DNA from 2 places in the Paenibacillus sp. Dod16 genome. Region 2 is predicted to be linked to the other one. Evidence: riboswitches for the same ligand, from Rfam matches in the RefSeq annotation. Region 2 holds a riboswitch; the other holds the start of a gene.

Region 1 (17,443 bases), on a different contig from region 2:
CATTTCAAGGAAATGTTCGATTACAAGATAACCCCTGCCACCGCGCCTTTGATTGCGGAGCATCCCTGGGTCAGGGAAGCGGAGACCGACAGGTATTGCATGGAGTTATCACTCGCCTTTATCGGTCTTGATCAATACGATATCATACACGCGCAAGACGTTCTTGCCGCCGCTGCCATAAAACGCATAAAACCAGGACAAATACCGTTAGTGACCTCCATTCACGCTTCTGCAGCTCTTACAGTACGGGATATGCTTGAGAACAACAAAACTTCTTCGGAAGACCCCACGAGCTCCTTGGTCTGGAAATACTATAAATCTATGGAATACTTGGGAAGTTCGGTAAGCGATAAAGTCCTTCTTGCTTCCGAATGGCTTAAAGAAGTGATGGTCCATCAATTTAGGGCTCCTTCCGATCGAATTGTCCTTATTCCTTACGCCCTCGACATCCCTTTTTTTCAAAGCAGCATGCGTAAGGTTTCCGGAAATCCGATCATGAAGCCCAAGGATAAAACCGTGATCATCAGCACATCGCGTCTTAGCTACGAGAAGGGGATTCACGTCTTGTTGAATGCCTTGTGCAGGCTGCACGTGGACCGCCAGGATTGGGAATGCTGGTTGGTCGGAGACGGTGATAAACGATATGAATACGAGGAGTTATGTCGCCAGATGGGTATTCAGTCGGCGGTTCGTTTCCTCGTGCAGGCGGATTAAAAGAAGCGGTACGGCATAATGTTGACGGATTGCTGTCTCCTCCGGGAGACGCGCATGTACTTTATCTGCATTTGGGTCAGCTGCTGTCGGATCCTTCCTTCCGGCGCAGGCTTGGGGACAATGCGCTGGAGTGGGCCTTAAAAAACCGGTCACTTCATACGATGATCAAACATTTGACAGGGGTTTATTTGGAGCAGTTGTCTCTAAAAAAACAATCCTAATTTAAAAAGGCGGTGTTTGTTATGAACATGCATCACGTTCCCGGGGATAGATACAACGGGTTGTTTTTAACCCAGCTTTCCCAGCCGCATATAGTTGTCAACCGACAGGTATGGGATCAGATTGCCGCCAAACTTCCTCAAGAGTACGCCATTCCAGATTTTCGCATCATCAATCTCATGATGAATGATGAACCATCGCCTCAACGAGAAGTGGGGTGGTAAGAACAATATGGGGACATCCAATTGGCAAAATATTTCGTATTGCGTGGAACTGCTCCGGCAGATATCGCCGTCCTCGGTACTTGATGTCGGCGTTGGATTTGGCCGCTGGGGCATGTTATGCCGCGAATTCCTCGATGTGTGGTCAGGGCGGGTATTTCGTAAGGATTGGAAGGTAAGGGTGGAGGGAATTGAAATATTCCCCAAAAACATTGACCGTTACCATGCGTATTTCTACGATAAAATTCACATCGCTGATGCTTTTGAATTTATTCCGTCAACTTCGCCCGGAGAATATGACGTCATGATTATGGGCGATGTTCTGGAGCATTTCGATAAGGATAAGGCGCTTACCCTGTTGAATGCCAGCATTGCTAGAGGCAAGCACGTTCTGCTTAACATTCCCATCGGATCGGAATGGCCGCAAGGCACGGTGTACGGCAATGAATTCGAGACCCACCGCAGCATCTGGACTACCGAGGAGCTTGATGCTTTCCCCGTTAAAGCCAAAAGGCATTTTAAAGACTATATTAACCGGGATTTTTCAACGTATTTATTTTCTTCGGAGTGATAAGGGTTTCGATGGAATAACAAATGTTTGCATTAGGCATTCATTTCCATCAACAGGCGTAGAGACAATAATGGTTGGGGTGTCCAGCAAATGCAGCAGCCGGGGTTATTCCCGGCTGTTTTTGTATTCAATTCATGACGGCACCAGGGGACGGAGCCGACTGGCGTTAGACCATGAACGGCTGCCAACCGTATTTTGACGCTGCTGTCGGTCAGGCTCAGCTCGACCGCTGCCGCCAGAGCATATCCATATTGCAATCAGAAGCAGGAACCACCATGATAACATGTCTAAATCTCATAAGGCACTAGTGAGTCCACATGTTATTTACATGTATTTTACTTGTATACAAATAAAGGGATATGATAAGATGAGATCGTATTGAAAGCGTTTACTAACCGGGAAAAAATTTATTCGTAAAGGGGAGAGTTTAGTGAGAAGCAAGTGGAAGAGTCGGATTGCCGCAGTCCTAACGGTTATCATGATGTTCGCAATTATCCCGTGGGCCATGCCGATCACGTATGCCGCAGATGAAGAATTGACCAACGTTATGATCAACGGCGGCTTCGAGGATTCTGAAGTAAATGGACGTTTGCCGGGCTGGCAGCCCGATGAAGACACAGCTGTCATTACCGTAAGTGAGTCCGTGTACGCAGATGGGAAACGAAGTCTTCAGGTGGAACGCCTGTCGCCCGATGCAGGCTCCGGAGCGGTCAGCGATGCATACGCCGTCCAGCCATTCGGCAATGTCATCATGACAGCAAGTGTGCTCTCGGATGAAGGTCAAGGCGGCAAAGCAGACCTCAGGTTTTATGATGCAGACGGAAAGCTTGTCTCCATGGTGAGCGGCCTGGTCGATGAACCATCGGGCCAATGGCAGAGTTTAAGAGTGGCTGCTGCGGCACCTAAAAATGCTGCAGAGGTCAAAGTCGCCTTCAAGTTTAATGGCGATCAAACCGGCAGGTATTTCGTTGACAGCGTCACATTGCAAACGCATGCGTCCTCACCGTACTTAACGAATTTGGGACCGCAATCGTCGAGTCTAACCCTGATGACTGCAGCCTTCGGTAAAGACAAGAATGGTCAGGATGCTTTGTTTACGGTCGCACAGGGTGATCCGGCACAATTCATCGTAATGGATGTTGCTTCGAAAGAAGTGAAATCCACTCATCCACTGGTTGCGCTTGACGGAAGCAACGTATCGGCAGCTTGGGCGATTGTGACAGCCTCCGACGGAAAGGTATACATCGGCAGTACGCCGAACGGGACGTTGTTTCAATATGATCCGGCAGAGGATACGATGCGGACGATCGGCAAACCGGTTCCTACCGATACCGTGATCTGGACGCTTGTAGCCGGGGAAGATGGCAAAGTGTATGGCGGAACAGGATATTCCCAATCGCTGTTTGAATATGATCCCGCATCCGACCAGACCAGAATCCTTAAATCCTTCAAGACTTCTTCGAAAGAGTCTCATATCCGCAGCCTTGCTTACGATTCCGATCGTCAAATGATCTATGTGGGGGGAGCCGATGTCGCCAAGCTTTATCAATACGATCTCGCAAGCGGAACATCCACCGCGCTTCATCCGCCTGAATTTAACGGCATGACTTCGGTTTATGATCTCCGGTATGCAGGGGGCAAACTTTTCGTGCGCGTGGATCCAGGACCCGTTATGTGTGTCTATGATCCCGATACCTCCAGCTGGATCGTAAATAAAAATACGGCCTATAATGCCCGGGGATTCTCGCCATTATCGCCAGATGGCAAAACGGTGTTCTACACCTATTATGAGACTCTCCCGGGAGGCGGGCAGCAGTGGTCGCTTTATTCGTATGATGTGAATACGGGGGTTTACGGCTCGCTGGGCGTGGATGTCAAAGGAGCAGGCGTCGCTTTTGGTTATGTTCAGCTGGATCAGGCAAAGTATCCGGGCTGGACCTTGGTCGGATTGGCCGGAAATAGCGGCAGGGCATTTTATTACAATCTGGAAACCGGTTTGATTGAGACGCCGGAGCTTCCGTTTCCGGCACAGTTTGTGGAATTGTTTAATATCGGGAAGAGCACAGAAGGGCAGATTCTGTCTTCGGGCTTCATTTCAGGCGGGGGAATGGGAATTTACTCGCCGACCCGTAACGAGACCAAGCATTATCCTCAAATCGGTCAAGTCGAAGGGTTCGGTTCATTGAACGGAAAGATGTATCTCGGCGTTTATCCTAGAGCGACCCTCTTTGAATACGATCCAGCCAAACCTTGGAACCGGACGGACCCATCAGAACCGAATAACCCGCTGCGGCTTGGTCAGTTGGGTTCGGAGCAAGACCGGCCCGTAGCCATGCTCGGGGTCGAGGAAGAAAACCTGTTATACATCGGTTCCTATCCAATTGCAGGCAAAACAGGCGGGGCACTTACCGTCTACAATCCTGTTACCGGAAAGTTTGATGTGAAGCGCGACATTATATCCGGTCATTCGATCAATTCGTTGCTTTACCAAAATGGAAAGCTGTTTATGGCCACCGGCGCGATGACCGGCGGAGAGGGGAAACTTGCCATTTACGATACAGCATCAGGCCGAGTAGAGCTGGAACAGGTACCTGTTCCGGGCAAAAAAGCAGTAACCTCTTTGATATGGGGCCCGGACGGTAACATATGGGGAATGGCGCTGGGGGCTCTGTTCATCTATGATACGGAACGCCAAGAGATTATTTACAGTGAGGATATGTTTCCTACAGCAGATTATGCACACAGCAATCCTCGATTGACCGTTGGAACCGACGGCAATGTGTACGGTACCATTTATACGGGATATGTTGCTGACCATACGTACACGAGTAAGATGTTTAAGATTGACACAGCAAGCAAATCGCTGTCCATCTTGTTGGAGAGCAATGCGGAAAAGCTGGCGCAGGACGACTTTGGCAACTTCTATTTCAAATATGGCAGCGAGCTGATGAAGTATAGCGACCCGAATCTGGTCATGCCGCTGGACAAAGTACAGCTCGAGGCTGAATCGCTCCAGCTTCACCCGGGAGATGAGGTCGGTTATTCCTACGAAGTCTTCCTTGAGAGAGGAAGAACGACTAAGGAGTTATCCGGCGCTCACATTGAGTATTTGAGCAGCCGTCCGGATAAGGCGGTGATCGACCCCAAAGGAAAGATTATCGCCAAGCATCCGGGGCAAGCCGAGTTGTCGATTCGAATTACATTGAACGGGGTAACAGTTGAATCCAATAAAATCAAGGTGAAAATAACCGGACCTTTTTAAAACTGTTCATGACATATAGCAATATGAGGCCGTTGTCCTGGACAACGGCTCTTTATTTTATTATCCAGTGATCCATTAGACCGGGAACTTGAAGGATGGAATTACCAAGTGGGTTGAACTTATGAAAGTTTTCTGATCGGAAGCGAAATGTCCTTACCAGTTATAGATGGTAATTTAGTCCTGTTTGACAGGAGGCAAAAGTTATTGGACTTGATGATTCCTGCTGTCGCAATTAGGTCAATGGATATAGGAGTGAAGTTAAAAAATAGAACAATTTTCTTGATCAGCCATCATCTAATATCCAAGTAATTACAGAAAATCGCTGCCTTTCTTTTGAAAAGAATAGCTTTAATACATAGTTAAGTGAAGTGTAGTGAAGTCGGGGAATAGAAAAAATTAGTAAAGATTAACTATCGCGACCTAGAGCTTTATGATAGTTATCAATATCATCAAAACCATTCTTGAAAGACAATATTGAACAAAAGACCTATCGATTTTCATTTGGAAACAAGATACAGTAATTGTAAATCGAATACATAATATAATCATGGTTTACAATTTAAATACTATTTTTGTACGACAATAGCAAACCCACCGAAAGGTGGCGACGCAAAGCTATAGGGGCTAATGCGGGATCTACTGCGACCGCAATGCCAGCCAGTTGCCGAATACAACGGGAAACCTCCGTTTTATTCATTATTTTGAATTGAAGAAAGGGGTTTTTTTGACGTTCCAAAAAACAACGGTGGCTTCGCTATAAAAAACTAGTTTGGGGTTGAAGGGGGACATTACTTGATCGCAGAATGCGAAGAGGATTTTTCTGTTCGTTAACAATCAGACATTAATGAATCGATTATCCGGGAGGTTGATGGTCATGGAACAAACGACTTGTGATGTATCAATTGACGAATTGCCGAGGGGGGGATGGGCCGACGATGAAGGAAACCAGGTTCGTTTTTCCCTTGATTTTGCAACGACCCGAAAACTCCATGAACTTGCGTTCAATTTCGGAATAACTGTGGATATGGCACTTATGGCTTGTTATGCGATCCTGCTTGCCAAATATACCGGCGAGGATGATCCCGTAATTGGGTATCTGTTGGAAAGACAGATGTTTCCTATACGTTACTCTCCTACTGTACATAAGCCATTAGGTAAGTTTCTGATAGAAGTCAAGCATACCACGATGCAAGCACTCGAAGATCGGAATATGCGAAAGAATTTGAGCGGCAACCCGTTCATCAAAGCGGCGTTTACTTGGCAAAACGCCAATGCCACTCCTTATGAATCCGATCAGCTGGGGACGTTTGAGCTTGCTTTGACGGCTTTTAAGAAGGAATTTATCATGATACACCTTGAATATTCGACCCGCTCCTACAGAAAAGAAACGATCGAGCAGATGAGCGGCCACTTGAGCCGAATCGTGCATGAAGTAGTTGATTTCCCCGAGAAGGTGATTGCCGACATACGTATGATGTCGGAAGAAGAGGAGAGACAGATTCAGGCTTTCAGCGGATCTAAGACGGACTATCCTTCCAGCCAAACGGTCCATTACTTGTTTGAGGAACAGGTCCGTTTAACCCCCGATCGCCCGGCGGTCATGACCGAGGACCATCAGATGTCCTATCGGGAATTGAACGAACGCGCGAATCAGCTTGCAAAAGCACTGCAGGATCACGGCGTTAAGCCGGAGAGCGTCGTTGGCATTGTCGCGGATCGGTCTGTCAATATGATTGTCGGGCTTACAGCCATATTGAAAGCTGGCGGCGCTTATATGCCCATCGAAGCCGATTTTCCGTGCGAAAGAATCGAATATATGCTCAAGGACAGTCGAGCGGGATTTTTACTGGCTCCTTCCAGTTGGAAGCCTGACATAGCATTTGAGGGAAAAGTAATTTATTGGGACAACGCGCAGCTAAGCCTTGACAGCTGTCCCCATACGATATCTGCAGCAACCTCGCAAAGTCTAGCCTATATCATCTATACTTCCGGATCAACGGGGACACCGAAAGGAGTCATGGTTGAGCATCGTAACATCGTAAGACTGGTCAAGAATACCAATTATTTCAACTTTTCCAAGGAGTATCGAATTTTGCAAACCGGTACAATAACATTCGATGCGTCGACCTTTGAAATTTGGGGATCCCTTTTGAACGGATCTACTTTGTATTTGATGAAGGACACGGACCTATTTGACCTTTACAAATTGAAGGAAACCATCATCGGCCACCGCATTACGGCTTGGTTTCTGACTACGGCTCAATTCCATAATCTGGCCGAACAGGACCCAGACGCCTTTCGTATGTTAGACACCTTGCTAATCGGCGGAGAAGCGTTATCGCCGAAGCACGTAAATGCCGTAAGGAAGAGGTGCCCCGATCTGCGGATGATCCATATGTACGGTCCAACGGAAAACACGACGTTCTCCACTTACTTCCCGATCGAACGTGATTTCGAATCGACCATTCCAATTGGCAGACCAATATGCAATTCATCCGCTTATATTCTTGATAAACAGTTGAAGCTTCAGCCGATCGGAGTAGTAGGAGAGCTTTGCGTCGGAGGAGACGGTATCGCGCGGGGGTATGTGAATCAGCTGGAATTGACAGAAGCCAAGTTTGTGGAACATCCGCTCCTCGGGGAAAGGTTATATCGAACGGGGGATTTGGCCCTGTGGCTGCCGGATGGCAATATCGAAATGATCGGGCGAATCGACGATCAAGTAAAGATCCGAGGGTATCGAGTGGAACCGGGAGAAATCGAGACCCGGCTATTGGAACACAACGCAATCTCGAAAGCCGCGGTAGCCGTCAAAGCAGACGGAAGTGGAAATCCGATAATATGTGCGTATTTTGTTGCGAAACAGGTGTTGTCCGAAACGGAAGTCAAGGCGTATTTAGCCCGGAATTTGCCTGAATATTTCCTGCCTTCACTTGTGGTGCAGATGGAAAGTTTGCCGCTTACCCCTAACGGGAAAGTCGATAAAAAAGCTCTGCCGGACCCTGATCTTCTTCGTCCGATGCTCGTCAACTGAGACGAACCGCTAAACGAAACGCAGCAAATGCTTAAAAAGATCTGGCTGTACAAGGATGTGGAGCAAATCGAGACCGCATTTGACCCGATCTATCGATGTTTATCGTCCAGTCATCACCAATGATGGATGGGAGCACACTAATTTGGGTAGGGAGCAAGGAAGGAAAAAAGTGAACAAAACAGATAAAGAGAAGTCAAGGCTAAAGTATGATGACGGCAAGCAGTCACCTTAAACAAAGGTTGACTGCTTTTTCTTTTGTGAACAGTTTAACCTTGCTATTCCATCCGCCACTGTCGGATTATCATCAAAATTATTCTAAAGTTACTTCAACCGACAGGGGATTGCCCCCCGTTGTATAATTCATTAATACAAAAGCATGTCCACATTACATAGGGGCGGGGTTATGATGCGCAAATCATGGTTTAAACGACTACTATTGTCCTACATGCCGGTATTTATGATTGTCATCACGTTTATTTTCTTTGTTTTCTTTCAAATGTTCAGTGAGCAAAGCCGTCGCGAGGCGCTGAATGCCAATAAGACGCTGTCCCTACAGGCGATGCGGATCGTGGATACGTCGCTCAAAGTGATCGATAATATGATCGTCCTCGAGAGTATCAACAGCGAGTCTTTGAACAATTTTTTTAAGGCAAACTCAGGAAGTGATGCCTACATCAACATCAGGGCCGTGCAGAAGCTTAAGGAATTGATCAATTACTATCCTTTGATCGATTCCATTTACTTGGTGCGATATTCGGACGGATATGTGTTGAGTGATGCAACCAACGCTTATATCGGTTCATATCCTGACCGCAAATTTATCGAAGAATATCAGGTGTCCAAGACTCCGAAGTGGACTGGTGGGCGCAGCTTCGAGCAATTCAAAATGATTGGCGGTAAACAGGTGGCCAGTCTGGTGCGGGGATCGCCATACATGAAAAATAATCTCGGCATGATCGTGGTTAACGTTTCGGCAGATTCGCTGAAAAAATTGACGGAGAATATGTACGAATCCAAGGTCAGCTTTATCCAAGCTAAAGATGCTTCCGGTCAGCTGTTGTTCGGGAGTGAGGCGAAAGTTAAAGAATCCGAGCTCTTCTCGGAATATACCTCGGACTACACCGGTTGGAAATATGGAAGCGGTCTCATCAATGGCGGATATGTCAACACGATTTCAGAACTCTATAATCTGTGGTTTGTGATCGGACTCCTCATGATCGCCGCCGGATTCATCTGGATGATCTATGTGACTCGGCGCAATGCCAGACCGATCGAGCGGATCGCCGAGCGATTCAGCGACTATTCCCTGCCTGTAAGGGGCGCGGGCTTATGGAAAGGCAGTCCCGATGAGTTCGCATTTATTGAGTCGGCGTTCGATCATATCCTGGAGCAGTCCAGACAATACCAGGAAAAATACCAGGAAGATCTTCATCTGCGGACAAGGTATCTGTTCCATCAGCTGATTGAGGGACAAACCGATATGAGTCTGGAAGAGTGGCAGGAGGAAGCCGCCATACTGAATTTACCCGAGCCGCTGGACCGGTTTAGGTTACTCATCATTGAAATGGACAACTACGGAGAGTTCTGCCGGAAGTATACGGCGAGTGATCAGAATCTGCTGAAATTCGTCCTCCGGAACGTGGTGAACGAGATTGCGATGAAGGAGAGTATTCGTTTGTGGTCGGAATGGACGTCGCCCTCCTGCCTTGCCGTCATTTACTTTGAGGGGGACGAGACAGAGGAGAGAGAGGGAGAAGCTTTATCCCGTTTTGGCGCGAAAATGCGGGGTTGGACCGAGCAAAATTTGAAATTTACCGTTACGATTGGAAGTGGCGAGGAGGTTTATCGGATCCAAGACCTGTCCAAGTCGTATAAAAGCGCAGCCCAAGCGCTTAAATACAAAATCGTGCTCGGGGAAAACCGACTGATCCGCAGCGAGGATATCGCCGGCACCAGCCATGCCGAAGTGTACGCTCACCTAGGAGAAATCAGCTCGATTATTCAATCCTACCGAATGCTGAACATAGGGTGGGAGGAGGCATATGAGGCATGGTTCGGACAGTTAAAGGGCAGCCTTCTTACCAATGAAGAGATATTTAACCTGATGAATTATTTACTGTATAACGTCGGCCGGGAGCTTTCGGACATGAATAAGGATGTCTACCGCGAGTGGTCCCAGGTACGGCTTCCCCTACTTATGGAAATGCTGGACCATGGCAGTTCACTGGAGCAGCTGCGGATTGAAATCAAGCAAGTCATGACCAGTTTGTTCGAATCCGTGGGTCAGCTACAAGAAGGCAGGCAGTACGCAGCGCTTATCCGGGAGATCTGCAAGCTGATCGAACAGGACTATGCCAACCCGGATTTGTCGCTGGAGATGCTCGGGGATCGTTTTCAGCTGAATCCCAAATATATAAGCAAGTTGTTCAAGGGACATACCGGACAGAGGTTCGTCGATTTCCTTATCCAGGTACGGATGCGTGAAGCAGTGAAGCTGTTGTTGGAGACGGATGCCTCTGTACAAGAGATTGCGGAGCGGGTTGGCTATACCCACGCCATCTCGTTAACGCGAGTATTTAAACGGATTATGGGAACGGCACCGGGCGAATACCGCAGCAATCAGCTCCGCAAAACGAACAGTTGAAAACGGTTTCTTTGTAGAAAACGGTTAAGGTGGCGAGCTCATCGCTGCCTTTTTCGTTATAAATCATGCAGGCGAAAATGGTTAACCCGTTTATTCTTGTTTCTTGTTGATCGTAAGATCGGGCGTTTACAATGGCAATACATTCCGCCGCATCCAAAAGGGCGCTAACGATATCCGCAACATATAACGGAAGGAGTTCATGCTGATGCGAAGTCTCAACAATAAGTTACATGGCGGTCCCGGGCTACCCGGTCCTGCTCAGGTCGGCACCCGCTCCCGCCCGCAAACGACGTGGATCCGGATCAGGCGTCACTGGCAGCTGTATCTGGGTCTCCTGCTCCCCTTTCTTTACTTGATTGTATTCAAATATGTGCCGATGGCCGGGATCGTGATTGCATTCAAGGACTACAGCGTCATTAAAGGGATTTGGGGAAGCCCTTGGGCTGGATTCAAATACTTTGAACAATTTTTTGAATCCCCAAACTTCTGGCTCTACATCAAAAACACGCTTGGGATCAGTTTCTATGGTCTGGCCGTCGGGTTTCCGGCACCGATTATTCTGGCGCTCGCCCTGAACGAAATCCGAAATGGGCTGTTCAAGAAGAGCGTACAAATGATAACTTACGCTCCTTACTTTATATCGACGGTTATCATGGTATCGATCATTATCGTCAATTTGACGCCCCAAGTGGGCATGGTCAGCAAGCTGTTCGAAATGATGGGAGTAACCAATACGAATTTTATGGGTATGCCTGATCTGTTCAAATCCATTTATGTCTGGTCCGATGTGTGGCAGTACACCGGATACGGGGCGATCATCTATATCGCTGCGCTCGCCGGAGTAAATCCTGAGCTGTATGAGTCGGCCAGGGTGGATGGGGCTTCCCGCATCCAGAAGATCCTCAAGATTGATATCCCCAGCCTGATACCCGTGTCAGTGATCATGCTGATCCTGAATCTTGGCAACATTATGAAGCTGGGTTTCGAAAAAATCTATCTAATGCAAAACCCTCTCAATCTCGCCTCTTCCGAAGTCATATCTACTTATGTGTATAAAGTAGGTCTGCTTGGGTCGAGCTTCAGCTTCTCGGCGGCGATCGGCTTCTTCAACTCGGTGGTGAATTTGCTCCTGTTGATCGCCGTGAATTACATCGCCCGAAAGCTGTCGAGCAGCAGTCTGTGGTGAGTCGAATGAATTCGTCGCCGAGGCCGACTGAAACCATACCTAAATGAAAAAGGTGCCAAGGAGGGAACAAAATGCCCAAAACAACAACCGCTATTCGGGAATCCCGGGGGGACCGCATATTTGTCGCTTTGATCTATGCTTTCCTGACCTTGATTCTTATCATCGTGGCCGTGCCATTGATTTATATTCTCAGCTCATCCGTAAGCTCGCCGCAGGCCGTCGTGTCCGGAAAGGTATGGCTCTTCCCAGTCGATTTTACATTGGATGGATACAAGGCGGTATTCCAGAACCCGCAGATCGGCGTCGGCTATATGAACTCCTTGTTCTATACGGTCGTAGGGACGGCGATCAACGTGTCACTGACAATCATGTTTGGATATCCGCTTGCCAAGCGGACGCTGTACGGCCGACATTTCTTTATGATTGTGCTGGTTATTACCATGATGTTCGACGGGGGGTTGATCCCGTACTATCTCCTGGTGAAGGATCTTCAGCTGCTCGACACCGGTTGGGCGATGATTCTGCCGGGAGCCATGGGCGTGATCCAGGTTATCGTTGCCCGCACCTTCTTCCAGACGACCATCCCAGATGAACTGTCCGAAGCGGCGGAGCTGGACGGATGCAGCGATATCCGGTTCATTCTCAGCATCGTCCTGCCTTTGTCCAAACCGATTATTGCCGTCATGACGCTCATGTACGCAGTTGGACATTGGAATGCATATTTTGACGCCTTGATCTTCCTGAGATCTCCGGACTTGTTCCCGCTGCAAATCATTCTGCGCAACGTCTTGATTCTGAACACGGTGGATCCGTCGATGATGGCCAATGTGGATCAGGTGCAGGCGCAGCAAGGACTGAAGGATCTATTAAAATATTCACTGATCGTGGTCGCGAGTGCACCGGTACTGATCATTTATCCGTTTGTTCAGAAGCACTTTGTCAAAGGAGTCATGATCGGTTCCTTGAAAGGATAAGTGGGAACCCAGCTTAAGGGAGGTGGTGCGGTCTTTTATTCAAGGAAGATACGGGTGATTGGAAGTTTACTGATTGTGATCAGGAATAACATGAAAAAGAATGGGGGAGTTGTTTTGATGCGCAAAGGGTGGACGAAGTCTTTAATCGCGTTGTTAATCAGTATGTTGACCTTGACGATGCTGCTGAGTGCCTGTGGAGGATCCTCCAATCCGGAGAACCCGGACACTGCTGCTGGTGAGACAGGGGCGGAATCGCCTTCGGAACAAAGTGAATTGTTTACAGAGGTCGGCACCTATCCGATTGTGAAGCAGCCGATGACGATAAGAATGTTTGCGCCGCAGTTTCCGACCATCGAGGATATGAAAACCAATGCCTTTACCGTGTTCCTGGAAGAGAAAACGAACATCAAAATCGATTGGGATCTGGTTCCGAACAATGCCTTGAAGGATCGCAAACAGCTAATGCTCGCCAGTGGAGACTACCCGGAAGTCATCCTGCATGGGGACCTCTCCAAGGAAGAACAGATGAAGTATGGATCGCAAGGCGTGTTTATCCCGTTGAACGACCTGATCGAACAATACGCGCCGAATATAAAGAAGGCAATGCAGGATATCCCATATATGAAGGATTCGATAACGGCCCCCGATGGCAATATTTACGCCCTTCCTCAAGTAAATGAATGTTATCACTGCGATAACGCATTGAAAATGTGGATCAACAAGAAATGGCTCGATCAGCTGGGACTATCCGTTCCTACCACCACAGAAGAGTTTTACAATGTCCTGAAGGCTTTTAAGGATAAGGACCCGAATGGAAACGGCAAGGTCGACGAACTCCCGCTTTCGGGATCAGATGAGATGTGGGCGGGAAACGTTTCGGCCTTTCTGATGAACTCCTTTATTTTAGATGATTATAGCGAGAAGAATGCGGGCACCTTCCTAAGGGTCATTGACGGCAAGGTTGATTTTACGGCAAATAAGGATGAATGGAAGCAAGGGTTGATTTACTTAAACAAGTTATACAAAGAGGGATTGATTGATCCGGCAGCCTTTACACAAAACGCTGACGCGGTTCAGCAAATGGCCAACCGGGAACCAGACAACGTTATGGGAGCTTTGTCTACCGCGCTGATCAGTTATGCCTACAGCATGGATGATAAAGCGCCTCGGCATAAGGATTACGTCGTGGTTCCACCTCTAAAAGGGCCCGGCGGCGTTCAGCAAACCCTGAATTTTGCCGGCATTGGTAATTCCCAGTTTGCCATTACGAACAAAGCGACCAACGACCAGCAGATTGCAGCGATCCGCCTCGCGGACTACCTTTACACCGAAGAAGCAATTCTGCTGCAGGAGAACGGACCGGAAGACAAAGGTTGGCGAAAGGCACAAGACGGAGAACTGGATATTAACGGAAATCAAGCGAAATATACGTCGATTCCGAAAACGGACAAAAAGCCAACGCATAATGACGGATGGGAACAGATCGGGCCTTCTTTAAGAACTTATGCGTATCGAGCTTCCTGGACCGCACCGCAAGATCCGCTGGCACCGGATGGATATGGGACGCGGCTGAATCAGGTATCCAAGGAGTATGAGCCGTTCCATTCCAAGGAGCAATACCCAAATGGCGTTTTTATTGCGCTGGAAGACGCTGAGATCGCGGCGCAAATCAAGACTGCGTTGATCGATTACGTAAAGTCCAACATGGCTCAATTTATTACCGGATCTAAAGACATCAATAAGGAATGGGACGCCTACGTCAAGGGATTAGACGGACTCCAACTAACCCAATACCTTGAAATCTACCAAAAAGCTTTGGAAGCGAAAAAGTAAATGCTGAATCGTTATGGGGTTCTCCGCAGTCGGCTATGCCGAGCGGGGCCCTTTTTTTCTTGTGAGATAGCATTTCGGCGCCAGACATTTCATTAAGCTAACGGGCAGGATAATGCGAGTATTAAACGAAAATATTTGTAACGGCTCCCTTGATGGCGCTGTCCATGCTCGGCTTTGTACTACAATGAATGTACATTAACATTGTCCAAGAAGACGCAACTAATTTGTGCACAAATAGTTGCGGTACGAAATTGACGGGATATTATACTTTTGTCGAGAGGAGGAATCTGATGGAATGGCTTGAACGGATGAATCGGGCGATGGACTATATCGAATTAAACTTGGCTGGAGAGATCGAACTGAGTGAAGTTGCTCGTAGAGCATGCTGCTCATCTCATCAGTTCCAGAGGATGTTCTCATTCATTACTAATGTAACGCTGGCAGAGTATATTCGGCGCAGAAAGCTCACTCTTGCCGCGCTCGAATTGCAAAATAACAAAATAACAAAGCAATTAGAGTGATCGATATCGCCATAAAATACGGTTACGAGTCTCCGGTTTCATTCGCGCGGGCATTTCAATCGCTTCATGGGATCACGCCGGCAATGGCTCGCCAAGACGGAATTGCTCTTAAAGCCTATCCACGTCTCTCATTCCTGATTACGATTAAGGGGGTGGATGCGGTGAATTATCGGATCGAAACGAAGGAATCATTCGAAGTTTTCGGTATTGAACGAGTTTTTCAAAGTGATGAAAGTGGTGATACACCGAGCACGCCGGCACAATTCTGGCAGCAATCCCACGCCAATGGCGAAGTTGAGCATTTGGTGAAACCATTGAGACGTTGTATCGACGATTTTATGCGGAATGGCTCCCGACGTCAGGCAATGAGCATGTGGATGAAATGGAAATGCAAGTTTGCGGCGAAAGAGGCGGCCTTCACACTGTTGAACTGTGGTTCGCCGTTAGGAAAATCTAATGCCTGCATCCGACTTTGAACACGAATCCCGATATGCTAATAAAGGAGATGGGAAAGATGCTAAGAAAATTCAACCCTCCAGGTATGGTTTCCTCGGACATTTATCACCACGGAGTAGAGGTTACATCATTCCAACAAATGCTGTTCATCTCAGGTCAAGTAGGTGTAGGTCCGGATGGAATTCCCGGTATAGGTATTCGGCAACAAACGGAAATGGCGATCCATAATTTATACAAGGTTCTTGCAGGTGCGAATATGGATGCCAACGACATCGTGAAATCCACGATCTATTTAACGGATGAAAATCAACTGGGTGCCTTCATGGAGGCTGGAGCAGGGGCCTTGCCGACTCCTCCCCCGGCGACGACGTTAGTTATTGTCAAAGCCCTTGCATCGCCTGATTTGCTAGTTGAGATCGAAGCCGTTGCAGCGAAGTAAGTTTGTTACTATACATTTGATACCCAAGTTACGGGGAAGGATGATTACCAGGGAACAGAGAACAGACTCCTTTAGATAACACCATATGCCTTAACCCATCAATACGGCATGCGTGTTAAAGAGGAAGGCAGACAAGCTCATGGTCCCATTATATTAGAGTTTTTTATAGACGTAGCAACAGTAAAAAGGGGCCGTTTCTCAAGATCTAAGATCATTTGGGACGGCCCCTATTTACAATATGTTTTATTATAAAGGTTAAGAAAATGGTATGGATCTCTGAAACCTGCTGTTGTCCTTGCTGTGTGAGCTACTCTTTAACCGAACCCAGCGTAATCCCGTGAATGAAGAAGCGCTGGAGGAAGGGATAAACGATAAGGACGGGCAGCATCGCGATGAAGATTTTGGCGGCATCGAGTGTCCGGTTGGACAACTCCGACAAGCGACGGTACTGGTCCTCGGACATCGTCGATGGATCGACCGAGACGACAAGCTGCTGGATATACGTCTGGAGTGGGTAGAATTGCTCACGGGACATGAAGATCAGACCGTACAAGAATTCATTCCAGTGATACACGATACTGAACAGCGAGACGGTCGCCAGCACCGGCACGGCCAGAGGGATGTAGATCTTGAACAGGATGTACCATGGTCCCGCGCCGTCGACAAGGGCGGCTTCATCCAACTCCTTGGGCAGGTTGCGGAAGAAGTTCATCGTGAGGATAACATTGAAGACGAGTGTCTGCGCGCCGCCTACCAGGACAAGTGCCCAGATGCTGTTCAGCATGTTGAGCTCTTTGACCGTCAGATATAGGGGGATCAGACCGCCGTTGAACAACATCGTGAAAATGAGAATCCACATGAACACATTGCGCCCCTTGAATTCTCTCGCTGTCCGCGAGAGCGGGTAAGACATGAGCACAACCATGATAAAATTGAGAATAACCCCCAGCAGCACTCGCTCGGTCGATGTCCAGAAGGACCGGAAGAACTGATTGTCATTGAGAATCTGGTTATATGCGTTGAGATTGAAATCGACTGGCCATAGCCAGACCTTACCGGCCGCAGCGGCAGAGTTGGAGCTAAGCGAAAGGGAGAGCGTGTACCAGATCGGCAGGACGCATGACAAAGTAATGCCTATCAGGACTACAATCAGTATAATATCAGTCACACGGTTGCCGAACGTCCGGTCTCTGACCACGGTCAGCACCTCCTACTCTAGTTGGAATGGTATGAGTTTACATAGCTTTGCATCAGGATGAATCCTTAGAATATGCGATAGTTAACAAAACGGTAAGCCAGATAATACGAGACGGATATCAGCAGGAAGCCCACAACGGACTTCAACAGGCCGACGGCGGTCGCAAGTTCA
Region 2 (13,325 bases):
CCGATGAGTTCTTTTTGGCGTAATTGTCACATGCAGTCTTTGCAAGGATCTTGGTTTCGGCAATCCCGAAGCGAGTATAAACGCCTGTCGCAGCCTGTACATGGGCCTGAATGATCTGGGCCATTTCTTCTGGTGTATCCGCAAACAGATGCATAGAGCCGGTCACATCTAGGAATTGTTCGTCAATGCTGTACGGCTCGACCAGATCAGTGTAGCTTTTATAAATGTCCGTGATCAGCATAGACACATCGATGTATCGTTGCATCCTCGGCTTAATAACGACGAGATCCGGACATTTTGCTACTGCCTCCCCAAGTCGCTCAGCGGTAGTAATCCCCTTTGACTTGGCAATAGGGCAAGCTGCCAGCACAATTCCTGAACGGCGTTCCGGATCCCCAGCAACCACCATAGGCCGATCCTTGTACTGGGGATGTTCGGCCTTTTCTACGCTCGCATAAAAGGATTGGCAGTCACCAAGCATGACCACACGTTTAGACGATTTCAACATATATTCCTCCTTCGTTTCATCAAAATAGGAACATTCGTTTGTATTATATGCGAACTAATGTTCCTTTATCAATGTGAAAAAAATCCAAATAAGATCTGGACACTTTGCTAGTGCTTTGCTGAACGGCCATCGTTATGTCCTTAGCTTTGGCGAGGGTGTGGTATCTGGAGTATTTTTGTTTATGAAAAACAAAAGGTCCACCACTATGGTTATAAAAATAGAAAATTCTTCTTGATAAGTGTAGCGTTACACAATACAATACTAAATATATTGTATTGTGTAACGCTACACATAATAGAGGAGGTTTGTGAAATGAAAAAGTCTACAGGAGTGTCTGACCATCCAGGCGCCTACGTGCGTCAGACTATCATTCCCTCGGGGATGTCTGTGAAAGAAGCTGCCGAACGACTTGGTGTCGGTAGACCAGCATTGTCAAATTTCCTTAATGGAAAGGCGTCCCTGTCCCCAGAAATGGCTGTCAGGTTGGAGAGGGCGTTTGGAGCTAATCGGAAGCACCTACTTGATATGCAGGCCGCTTACGACCAACAGTTGCGATTTTCTGCCGAAAGGTCGATCACGGTGCGTGCTTTTGTTCCTAACTTCCTGACTATCAAGGCAAGGCAGATCGAGGAATGGGCTAATAGTCAAATCGATGCCCGAAGTCGTCTTCCTGTGTTGTTGCGGAAGTTAGTGCACTCGACCGGCAATGGACTCCAAAAGGTCGACTTTCCTGGATATGACAATGCGCAGCGCAAAGGTTCCGATGGCTTCGTACAAGCTGCTGTAGCTACGCCTTGGATTCCAGAGGGCGACTCTTACTGGGAGTTTGGTACCGACCAAAAGCCAGGTTCTAAAGCCGAGAGCGATTATATTGCTCGGCTGACCTCGGTAGATCCCGCCGTGAGAGCAGAAAGCACCTTTGTCTTCGTGACACCTCGCAATTGGCATGCCAAGACTGACTGGGAGAAGTCCAAGAACACGGCTGGCGACTGGAAGGCGGTCAGAGCCTTTGACGCGAGTGATCTCGAACAGTGGCTTGAGCAATCCGTGCCAGCGCAAATATGGCTAGCAGAAGAGCTAGGCTTAACAGTAAGCGGTTATGAAACGCTGGAGCAAGCCTGGAACAGTTGGGCGAATGCCAGCGAGCCACGCCTAACGCCAGAAATATTCGCTCCTTCGATCGCCGCGTACCGCGATACGTTTAGGACTTGGCTTGAAAAGCCAAGCAGCAGGTCCTTTGTTGTCGCGGCCGACTCGCGGGATGAGGCACTTGCTTTTCTGGCTTGTCTGTTCGATGATCCAGAACTTCGCCAATTCAAAGACCTAGCCGCGGTTTTTACATCACCCGAGGCGCTCAGGATGCTCGTTTCTTCATCAGTGACGTTCATCCCAATCGTTTATTCGGAAGTCACAGAGCGTGAACTTATCGACGTCCATCACCGGCTTCATTGCATCGTATTTCGCCCTCGTAATGCTGTCGATACGGAAGCAGATATCAAGCTCGATTTACTTAGCCACGAAGCTTTTAAGGAGGCTCTTACCTCGATGGGAGTAGAGGAGGGTGACATCGACAGGTTTGCTAGGGAATCGGGTCGTTCACCGACGATTCTCCGTCGTCGACTCTCTCAGAACGTTGCGATCAGAAAGCCAGAATGGGCAGGCGACGACGACAGTGCAAAGGCTCTCGTGCCAATGACTCTAATTGGAGCTTGGCACAGCGAGACGGAGGCCGATCGTAAAATCGTCTCCAATATGGCAAATCGAGAGTATGAAACGATCGAAGTTGACATCGCCCGTCTGCTTCAGTTCGATGATAGCCCGGTTTGGTCTGCGGGGCAATATCGTGGTGTGGCTTCGAAGCTCGACGCGTTGTTTGCAATTGCTCGGATGGTGACACCAGCGGATCTCAGCCGGTTCTTTGTCTCTGCTGAATACGTCCTTTCAGAGGCCGATCCGGCTCTAGAACTATCCGAAAAGGACAGGTGGGCAGCTGCGCTTTATGATAAAACACGCGATCACTCTAGTGCGTTGCGCAAGGGTATTTGTGAGACACTCGTCATCCTGTCTGTTCATGGAAACCACCTGTTTCAGAGTCGTCTCGGCATTGATGTCGAAGGCCGGGTCGCTGTATTGATCCGGAAACTTCTAACACCGTTGACGCTCGAAAAGCTGCTTTCTCACAACCGCGACCTACCGCGTTATGCAGAAGCAGCGCCTGACGAATTCCTCAAAATCATCGAGGAAGATTTACGGAACGAAAATCCCATTGTCTTCGGCACTCTAAAGCCAGTTGACAGTAGCTTGTTCGGGGTTTCACCATCACGTACGAGTCTTCTTTGGGGATTGGAATGCCTTGCATGGAGACCACAGAATCTTCCACGCGTGTCGGCGATACTAGCCCGGCTTTCCCAATTGAAAATTGACGATAATTGGGCAAATAAGCCTGAAGCAAGCCTTCAAGCTATCTTCAGATCATGGATGCCACAAACGGCGGCATCAGTGGAGCAGAGGCTCAAGGTATTGGAGATGATTATCAAGCGTTTCCCGGATGTTGGTTGGGAAATTTGCATCGAGCAAATTAAACCGGGTTCCCAGATCGGGCACAATAGCTATAGACCCAACTGGCGTAGCGACGCCTCCGGGGCTGGACAGGTCGTCACACGAAAGGAAATGTACGACTTCAATCGAAAGGCTCTGGACCTTCTAATAGCTTGGCCGTCTCACGACGAAAAGACACTTGGGGCATTAGTTGAGTCTCTGCAGGGTATGCCTGCGGAGGACCAAAATACGGTCTGGGATCTGATCGGTGAATGGTCAAGGAACGCTGGCGAATCTGCTAAAGCAGCACTGCGCGAACGCATTCGGCAGTTTGCTTTCACTCGACGAAGCCGCTACCAGAAGCTCGGTGAAGCAACCCGTGATCGTGCCCGCGAATCCTATGATCTTCTCCGTCCCGAAGATCCAGTCATACGTCACGGTTGGCTTTTCGCTGAGCAGTGGGTGCAGGAATCGATTGATGAGATCGAAGAGGAGGATTTCGACTATCGGAAGCGTGACGAGCGGATCGATAGGTCTCGCCACGATGCGATGAGAGAAATATGGAACGAGTGTGGTTTTAAAGGAGTTCAGAAATTGATGTTCGGCAGTGGAGCATCGGGCGTCATTGGCCGCTACGCAGTATCGTGTGTCACCGGAGTCAAGGCACGAGTCGATTTCATCCGGCGCTGCCTTTCTCTTGAAGGAGATCTCCGCAGTAAAGCCGAGTGGTGCTTACAGGGTTTCTTGCTGGCGATTGAGGATGACTCGCGTGTCGAAGTGTTGCAGACAGCGGCCCAAGAGTTGCCTCCCGATGAGCTCAACCGGTTGTTTGTAAACGCACCGTTTCAAGCATCCACTTGGCGTCTCTTGGATGGGTATGGCGAGGATATCCACGTCGGGTACTGGAAAGATGTGTTCCCGTCTTGGAGCCGACACACGACAGCCGAGCTAACTGAAATGATCGACAACCTCCTGAAGGTCCGGCGCCCCCGTGCAGCGTTCCACGCCGTTCACATGAATTTCAAGGATATTGAAACCTCCCGCTTAAAGCGGCTGCTGCGAGATGTAGTAACGGTTGATGCCGAACCGGCAGGCCAGTTCAAGTTGGACAGCTACTACATCTCAGAGTCATTGGATTCGCTTAATGGGCGCGCAGACGTCACTCGTGATGAAATGGCCCAGTTGGAGTTTATGTTCATTGACGCTCTCGATCACAGTGAGCACGGAATTCCGAATCTTGAACGTCAAATAGCGGAGTCACCGGTGTTATTTGTCCAAGCGGTGGCACTTGCCTACAAGCGGAGAGACGAAGGCGAGGACCCAACGGAATGGAAGATTGAGAATCCCGAGCAGCGGGCGGCAGTCGCAGCAGCAGCTCATCGCCTTCTTGAGCAGATAACAAATATCCCTGGCACTGACGTAAACGGAAAAATCGACGCAGAGGCACTTATTGCTTGGCTTACCGAGGTTCGTCGTCTATGCCGCGAATTCGGTCGTGCTGAGATTGGAGATCATTGTCTTGGCCAATTACTTGCCAAGACGCCGGTGGGGGAAAGTGGTTTATGGCCCTGCGAAGCGGTCTGTGAGGCGATGGAGGGGATAGCATCCCCAGAAATAGGAAGGGGATTTTATATCGGCGTTCATAATTCTCGAGGCGTACATTGGCGTAACGAGGGTGGCGAACAGGAGCGTGAACTCGCAGCAAAATACCACACCTTGGCTGAGCGTTTATACTTTGACTATCCATATGTTGGGAGGGTTCTCGAAGAAATAGCTGAATCCTATGAACACGAAGCCAGGTGGCAAGATTCAGAAGCGAAGATCTCAAAGAGACTTCACGATTGAGGATTCGTGGCACAAGCGTGTTAAAATGAGGTTAGGATAGGCTAAGCTCGACGGGAAGGTTATGGCAGATGGGCTTCATTTGCTTTCGAGGTCTCAGAAACCAGTTGGTAACTGAAGGGGAGGCTTTTGTTTGCTAAAACAAAAGCCTCCCCTTGGCAGTTTTGGCGTAATGGAGTTAGCAGGTATAGCCAATACCTCGATAGCTGTTCGTAAGCCGTTTCGCTTTCCCGCAGCATTTTCTAGGAAAGATATTCACTTCTGGTTTAGCATCACCTGTATTGATTCCCACTGGCCAATTGGGAATTCATAGCCGACGCATCTAGTGTGAAAATAACTGCCATATTCATGGCAGCCTTTTAAAATATTTCTTCGTGAATCGACCAAGGACGCGTTTGTCATACAATCAAACTCCGACCGTCTATGTTAATCAATAGAACAACTTTTTCGACTAAAATGAGCATAAATAGACAGAATTATGCTCATTTTTTATTAATGCTCAATATCAAACAACCTAAAAAATATTATTTCTCCAGAGAATTAAAGATTAAACAGTTTTATGCACGCGTTTTTTATGTTGATACCTAAAAGTACGACCTTGATTTCTTCCAGCTTGGTATAATCGCGAGGGAGAGTCATCATGTGTCCAACCGATTTAGGGTCAACCTGGTGCGTGCCTGGCCTTACCGGGCTATCATCGATTCCGTTGGCAATTCGCCAGTACATCTCGGCTGAAATATCGGAATTTTTACCGAATTTACGGCGCATCATCTGCTTCAATTTAGCAAGTGGCGTCTGAGCCACGCTGCCGATCGTGGGCAGCCCCATGACGTTAAAGTGGCGGGTCATCTTGCTGCCGGCCATAAACATACAGCTAACGGGCAGTTTCCAGAGGGTATCCGGAAGCGAGTCCTTGGACAACGTGTAGATGCCGGACGGATTTTTCTTGGCGTAGTTATCACAGGCGGTTTTAGCCAGGATTTTGGTTTCGCCGATGCCGAAGCGAGCGTACACACCCGTGGCATCCATGACATGACGCTGAAGGGTTCTGGCTAACTCATCCGGTGTGCCGAACAGATGCAGCGAACCGGTAACGTCTAAAAATTGCTCGTCGATACTGTAAGGCTCAACTAAATCGGTATAACTCTTGTATATCTCCGTGATTTGCATCGAGACGTCAATATACTTCTGCATTCTGGGTTTGATGACGACAAGGTCGGGACACTTGGATAGTGCCTCTCCTAATCGCTCTGCCGTCGTTATTCCTTTTGCTTTAGCGAGCGGACAAGCAGCCAACACGATGCCTGAACGTCTTTCCGGATCCCCTGCAACGACCAAAGGGCGGTTTTTATACTCGGGATGGTCTGCTTTCTCAACAGATGCATAAAAGGACTGGCAATCCCCTAACATGATCACTCGGTTAGATGATTTCACAGCGAACTCCCCTTATCTGCGATTTTTAGCCCCAGGTAGGTGTACGATCTCTGCTCGATCTCTGCCTCAATTAGCCCCCACAGTATAGACAGCTTGTGATGGTACCCTCTGCAGATGAATTCAACCTCAATGCCAAGCTTTGTTTTTCGATCCTCGTAAACCTTAATGGCGTATTCACGCATTTTCCTGCGAGCCAGAGCTAAATCGGATAATGCAGCTGCCTGCAAATGGTCGATCATCGCATTCGTTAGCTCCGGGGTCTTTAAATCTGCTCTACATAGGATCGAACGGTCATGCTCTAACACATCAAGTAAAAGGGGTAATAAAATATAATCCTTCACCAGTTGGGTTTCATCTGGTTTCAACCCAATACTCAACATCATTAACCACCTCATTGACGGGAACGTTTGTTTGTATTATATGCGAACATTCGTTCTTTTATCAATGTAAATTATACCCTTATGATGACGACTCAGAAACTCACAAGCGGTACCTAGCATAATCAGTGATTAAAGACCCCCACCTGGAGCCTTTCAATCAACGGATGGTTTTTGTTCAGATTCACTTTCATTACAAAGTCGGAAGGGATTTCTTGGATGCAAAACGAAATATCCTCCTGTAAAAATTCCGGTCTTTCAATATCGTAAAATTTCCCGGCCGCTTCTGACTTTCGAATTCGTTCAATGGTTTCTTTGGCAGATATACGATTAGTGTCTTGGAGAATTTCCGATATATATTGTGCGCAGGCCAGATCATCATCCCCTGACGGATGCGAAGCAATTACATTAATCATCATGTCATCGTCTTTTAATAAGTTCCTCTTTATAAACTCTGCGGTTGTTCTTGCATTTGTGAACCCGGTAACGAATAGATGCTTGGTGCTCAATGCGTTTAGGGTGGCTGTAACTCCATTGGTTGTCTTTTGGATCAGAAATTTCTCCCGAAGATCGAAGCCATGTAAACGCGCAGGCGAATTATCCAGCTCAAACCCCGGAATCGGCAGACCCTGTATCTCTCCCGCCAATAAAAAGTCAGGATAGATTTTCTTTAGACGTAAGGCGTCGTCCAGAGTTCCTGCCAGAATGATACCCTGAACCCCATGGATAAAGGCATAGTGCGCTACGGTAAAAGCCCTTATAACATCAATTACAATATTGATGTGTGATGCGTCCAAGGTGTGGTGGTGTCCTTGAATAATCTGTATCGGCATGTCGTATCCCCTTTTACCCGGCATAATGGGCTATTTTAGTAACAGTATATTTGCCCAAATCCAAGGAGTGCTCAAATCCTCTAATGGATTCAGCAGCCGTGATGGAATATTAAATCCGGATGTGGTGATAATTAGGAAGCATGGATAAAGAAAATGTTCTGTTCTACACGAACTTCAAGTCCGAGGAGCGATACCATGGAGAAGACCAAAAAGCGAAAACTGAATATCAGCTTTCATAGCGATATCGACCTGCAGACCGACTCCGAGGAGACACAAGACAGCGAATCTACCGGAAAATCAAAAACTTCTACCGGCTCAAAGGGTCAAGTGTGGGAATTTATCGCACTGGCAACGATTCCGATCGTGCTCGTTTTTGGCAATTCCATGTTAGTTCCGGGGCTTCCTGAAATGCAAAGGGAACTGGGTATCAGTAAATTCCAAAGCAGCTTGATCATCACGATTTTCTCCTTGGCAGCTGGCTTGTTTATTCCGATTATTGGTTATTTGTCCGATCGATTTGGACGCAAAGTTATTATTATACCCGCCCTGATCATATATGGAGGTGCCGGTATTCTGGCAGGATTCGGTGCTATTTGGAACTCTTTCGGGGTGATTATCTCCGCGAGGGCGATTCAGGGGCTAGCGGCCGCCGGAACAGCACCGATTGCCATGGCGCTCGTCGGCGATTTATATGATGGCGGGACAGAAAGCAAGGCACTGGGACTAATCGAAGCCTCCAATGGCGCGGGTAAGGTACTCAGCCCGATCATCGGCTCCTTGCTTATGCTGATCGTATGGTATGCTTCCTTCTTCGCATTTCCCGTGTTCTGTGCACTATCGTTGTTGGCCGTCATTTTTATGATCAAAGAATCGAAACATAATTCAAAGCAAGAACTAAGGAAGTACCTCGGAAAAATCGGAGACATCTTTAAAGAAAAAGGCCGCTGGCTCATCACTGCTTTTTTTGCCGGTTCGCTGGGGCTATTCATTTTGTTTGGCATACTGTTTTATCTATCCAACATTCTTGAAGACAAGCCTTATAACATTGACGGGGTCGTGAAGGGTTTGATTTTGGCCATTCCATTACTTGGGATGGTTATCACTTCCTATACGACTGGAAGCTTGATCAAGAAGAATGGCCTGTTGATTCGTTGGCTGATGAATATCGGGCTGATTGCCATGACCCTATCTCTGGCAGCTACACTTTTCTTTTTTAAGAACATTTACGTGTTTATCGGGCTGCTGACAGTCAGTTGTATCGGGACCGGAATGCTTCTTCCTTGCTTGAATACGATGATCACCGGTGCTGTTGAGAAAAGTGAGCGAGGGATGATTACGTCCCTTTATAATAGCTTGCGATTTTTGGGAGTTGCAGCAGGGCCGCCCTTGTTCGGGTGGATGATGGATAAATCGGATCAGGTTGTTTTTATAACCGTGTCTTCACTATCTTTGGTTACACTAGGTTTGGTGTTCTTTTTGATTAAGCCGCCTCGGCAGATCGGATGACCGGACAAATCCCTATGACAAAAGATGGGCACCTGTCAATGGGTATGAGCATATTATGCCAATGTCATTGGATTAAACGACTAAATCAAAAAGAATTGAGGAGATCCTAGAATGAACAGTTCCCTGCGAACAGTTTGGCCCATGGAGATATGTGATCCGAGCGGGCTGCGCGAAAATCCCGAACACGGCAAAAAAGACCACGACACCTACGGGGTCATGGAACGCGGGATGACGATGGTAATTGATAAAGGCCTGGGTAGAAACATGTTCTCAGATGTGATCGAAACAGCCTCGGATTACATCGATTGTGTCAAATTCGGTTTTGGGACGGCTCCGCTGTATAAAACGGAAATGCTGCTATACAAGATCAATCTAGCCAAACAACATGGAATCACGGTCATGCCCGGCGGGACCTTGCTTGAGACAGCCGTGCAGCAAGATGTCGTCCCCGCATTTTTTAATACCGTTTGCCGACTTGGATTTAACGCTATAGAAGTATCTGACGGCACGATTGAGATGTCTCGAAAAAAACGAACGGAGCTCATCCGGGAAGGTAAACAACGCGGACTTCGGGTTTATACGGAGTATGGTAAAAAACAATCCGGTTCCCACATCGACGCCGAAATGCTCGCGTATACGATGGAAGCGGATTTAGACGTAGGCGCGGAGTTTATCATTGTTGAAGCGCGCGAGTCAGGACTAGGCATCGGTATTTACGATAAGCATGGCGAGTGCCAGGAAGAAATGATAAATAATATCATCGACAACGTGTCGGATGCAAGAAAGCTGATTTGGGAGGCACCTCTTAAGCAGCAGCAAGCGATGCTTCTCCGCAAATTCGGATCTCATGTGCATTTGGGAAATATCCAACCCACCGAAGTGCTTTCCCTTGAAACGATGCGCCGGGGTCTTCGTCAAGATACGTTTGAACTCGGGGTGAGAGAGAAACAAACCGATGGATTTTGTTACGTAATTTAAACATAGACCAAACCACAAGAGAATGATAAATACTAGCGGGCTGCCTATGGATATCTCCAGAGTCAGCCTATACATATTTTCGTTAAAAAGATCTATCCCGGTATCCCCTCCAGGGAACAAGCATACACTTAAAAAAGCAGGACTAGCTTGTTACTCTAATCTATGAAGGATGATTCCGTGTGAACTTACAGATCCTACCCGGGCGGAAGAGCCCCTTTTTCTATCGTCATATTTCTAAGAAACTCTTCTACATTACCGCCGGCTCCATCATTCAAGGTTTTGCCATGGCCATGTTCTTGTTTCCTCACGCCATTCCTTCGGGAGGAGGAGCAGGGATCGCGGTGCTTCTGAACCATGCGTTCGAGATCCCGATGAGTCTCGGACTGTGGCTGGCCAATTTTATTTTCCTTGCCTTTACAGTCCCTTATCTTGATGGTGTCAGTGCCTTCGGGACCATATTTGTTATAACAGTGACGTCCGTTTCCGTTAATTTCTTCGAGGTGTTCCTAGAACCCCCGTTCGGCAACGTATGGATCGATCTTCTATTCGGCTCGGTTATTCTCGGAACAGGTGTCGCCATCCTTATAAAGCAGAGGGTATCGAATGGGGGAATCGGTTATGTTGCCTTAGCCATTTATAAGTATAAAAGAATCAACCCGGGCACCTCATTGTTCTGGATGAATGGAATTATATTCGCCTTCGCTGCCTATGTAATCGATTGGAAAATTATTATCCTTGCAGTTGTATGCCAGTGGATATCGACCCGGATCATTAACTGGATTCACCAGTTCCCTCCCCCGAAATCGGTCTATCAACCCGCTTGGCGCAAAAAGTGATTCTGCATATGTGTAAGAGTGATTGACAAATCTAACAAAAATATGGAAATTTGGGTCGTGCGGCCTATATTAAATGAAAAACAATGCAAGTTATAGTTTGGATATGTCATAACATGTTAGAATATTCGACAAATTTCTACTTCGCACGATAATAGCAAACCCACTGAAAAGCGGCGACGCAAAGCTACAGGGGCTAATGTGGATCTACTTAAGACCGCGATGCCAGCCAGCTGCCGAATACGACGGAAGCCTCCGTCTATTTTGTTGTGGTTATCATAATGGATGGGGTTTTTTTATTTTTTGCTGTGAGCTGTCGAATGAGCAGTGATGAATAGGAGATCGCTTTCATTATTAATCGCTTATTCTTACAAGGGAAGAGGGGGAATAATGGGTCAAAGAACACTGGTAGAAGTAAACAATCATTTTCCTAATATCCTCAGTATGACTGAAATGAAACAAAGGTTGATTGAACGGAAAGAAATTCTTTATTTGCTGCAAGAGGAAACCAGGAATATGAACAATTTGCTGTCCATACCTTATTTATTTGTTATAACAGATGCGGATGGTGCCGTTATCGATTATTGCGGAACAGGTTCTTTAAGAAGTTTCCTCGAGAGGAATAATATAAAAAATGGGACCTCGTTGGCAATGAAAGACGCAGGAAGCAATGCCATTTCATTATCCATGGAACAACAAGCGCTTTCTGTCGTAATTGGGGCCGAGCATTGTAATCGTGTGTTTTCAGAATTGGCGTGTGTTTGTACCCCCCTTCGAATAAAAAATGTGATTATAGGCTACCTTGGTCTTAGTTTTCATTATTTGCACGAGGTTACATTTGCCATACCGCTCATTGAACACCTGGCCAAGAATATTGAAGAAAAATCACCTCAAAAGGATCCCGTTCTGCAAAGGGAGCTGATCTATTCTCACTTTCACCAATATGAATTGACGAATCGCGAGAAAGAAATAGCCTATGGGTGGCTTGAGAATAAAAATGTCCCTGAAATTGCTGATATTTATGGTATTAGCCAAAGCACGGTTCGTACTTTTATTAAAAAGATCTATGCAAAAACGAGGGTCAACCATAAAGGAGCATTTCTTAAAAAATTTACATAATCGTCATAAAACTTGTCTTAAAATAAAGATTACCCAATTCTGGGTATTTTTTTTGTTGTCGTCGAAATTTATAATGATAAGTAAGTTATATAAACTGATTCGCGTTATCGATAACTGTGGCAGCTGTCATCAATCACTTGTTACGACGGGGGTAGGTGAACAAGGTGATTTCTATCGAGAGCGAACTCAAACAAGTATCGAAAAAACTCGAACTTCTCCGAAGAGAACTTGAGCGAGTGGCGAGCAGTTTCGAACTGGTGCATCAAGATGTTGTCGCAATTTCACAGTCGTTGGATAAGCTGATTATTCGTTACATGGAATTAAAAAACCAAGAGGAATATATCGAAAGAAAGTAGATCTTCTTCATACTTGAATCAATAAGGCACAGAAGATACCTTCTGTGCCTTAATGTGTTTCTATTTGGTTGAATACAAAGAGTTGACGTAACGCAACGTCAATCTATTAATCTTGGGGAAAGTAGCATTTAGGATAGGGGGATTATAAAGTGGCTGATCATCACACCGTAATGGAGTCTGGAAGATGTATTGAGTGTGGATCTAAGGAGGTAGATGGGTTTTCCTGCTATGAATTATTCGGTTTTCCCCTTGTCTGGGAACATCGTGATCCAGCGTTATATGCTTTACATTTTTGGCTTGTTTCATGTTATATGCTGCAGCATCCTTCCAACTTTACAGAGGAAGGTTACCGATTGCTGGTTGATTTATTTACGGATGCTTATGATCATGATTGGGATACCGCCTATATACTCAAGAAAAATCGAGAGTCAGTAACCAAGGTGGATAAAATAACAAACCCTCTTCCGCATAACGAAAGAAATCGCAAATCTAAATTTTGGTCAATGACCATAGAAGATATCTATTTAGGTGGTGAAACAAATGCCATCGCAAATATTATCAAGTGGAAAGAACAAATACGATGTGAATTAAAATAAAAAGATTTATTAAGGCAAGAAGTAAAAAGATGACCTCCGACATTCGGAGGTCATCTTCTGTTCATGGACCGTCTTCATGAATCCATGACCAGCACACGAAGGGAGGTGCGGCGGAGGATTCGCGAAGCCAGCCAGCAGCCGCTGACGGCGATAGCAAGCGCGATCAGAGTCAGCCCAATGACCAGCGGCCATTCCATGATGAGCGGCAGCTTGACAATCCCATAGGTAGAGAGCAGACCGCGCAGCACGGCCGGCAATGCGTAGACGCCGCAAGCGATGCCAGCCAGCGCACCGAGCGCAGCCAGTCCGGCAATGCCGCTTGTCAAGGCACGACGAATGTCGGTTGCGGTCAGGCCGAGCGAGGCATAAATGCCATATGTTTTCGTTTCCTTACGAATATGCAGC

The links. A riboswitch is a leader RNA that binds a small molecule or an ion and turns the genes downstream of it on or off. The one in region 2 is predicted to bind cyclic di-GMP.
Region 1: another riboswitch for cyclic di-GMP. It lies ahead of ACPV3A_RS23590 (non-ribosomal peptide synthetase); the one in region 2 lies ahead of ACPV3A_RS03920 (LuxR C-terminal-related transcriptional regulator).

Annotation. Positions count from the first base shown of each region.
Region 1 is NZ_JBNDYG010000034.1:91,347-108,789, forward strand. It holds gene ACPV3A_RS23560 (glycosyltransferase) at 1-714, shown strand, start outside; gene ACPV3A_RS23565 (glycosyltransferase) at 660-935, shown strand; gene ACPV3A_RS23570 (hypothetical protein) at 957-1,157, shown strand; gene ACPV3A_RS23575 (methyltransferase domain-containing protein) at 1,165-1,725, shown strand; gene ACPV3A_RS23580 (hypothetical protein) at 1,758-1,982, opposite strand; gene ACPV3A_RS23585 (hypothetical protein) at 2,156-4,987, shown strand; cyclic di-GMP riboswitch class I at 5,562-5,656, shown strand; gene ACPV3A_RS23590 (non-ribosomal peptide synthetase) at 5,862-8,021, shown strand; gene ACPV3A_RS23595 (helix-turn-helix domain-containing protein) at 8,425-10,665, shown strand; gene ACPV3A_RS23600 (ABC transporter permease) at 10,871-11,851, shown strand; gene ACPV3A_RS23605 (carbohydrate ABC transporter permease) at 11,923-12,825, shown strand; gene ACPV3A_RS23610 (ABC transporter substrate-binding protein) at 12,943-14,658, shown strand; gene ACPV3A_RS23615 (hypothetical protein) at 14,949-15,179, shown strand; gene ACPV3A_RS23620 (hypothetical protein) at 15,263-15,655, shown strand; gene ACPV3A_RS23625 (RidA family protein) at 15,694-16,074, shown strand; gene ACPV3A_RS23630 (carbohydrate ABC transporter permease) at 16,382-17,272, opposite strand; gene ACPV3A_RS23635 (ABC transporter permease) at 17,338-17,443, opposite strand, start outside.
Region 2 is NZ_JBNDYG010000003.1:429,343-442,667, reverse strand. It holds partial or broken gene ACPV3A_RS03960 (DNA polymerase IV) at 1-508, opposite strand, end outside; gene ACPV3A_RS03955 (HigA family addiction module antitoxin) at 821-4,891, shown strand; partial or broken gene ACPV3A_RS03950 (DNA polymerase IV) at 5,474-6,298, opposite strand; gene ACPV3A_RS03945 (hypothetical protein) at 6,319-6,705, opposite strand; gene ACPV3A_RS03940 (2-phosphosulfolactate phosphatase) at 6,825-7,532, opposite strand; gene ACPV3A_RS03935 (MFS transporter) at 7,728-9,038, shown strand; gene ACPV3A_RS03930 (phosphosulfolactate synthase) at 9,150-10,016, shown strand; gene ACPV3A_RS03925 (YitT family protein) at 10,208-10,852, shown strand; cyclic di-GMP riboswitch class I at 10,996-11,090, shown strand; gene ACPV3A_RS03920 (LuxR C-terminal-related transcriptional regulator) at 11,240-11,968, shown strand; gene ACPV3A_RS03915 (Spo0E family sporulation regulatory protein-aspartic acid phosphatase) at 12,124-12,324, shown strand; gene ACPV3A_RS03910 (DUF5946 family protein) at 12,474-12,920, shown strand; gene ACPV3A_RS03905 (ABC transporter permease) at 12,995-13,325, opposite strand, start outside.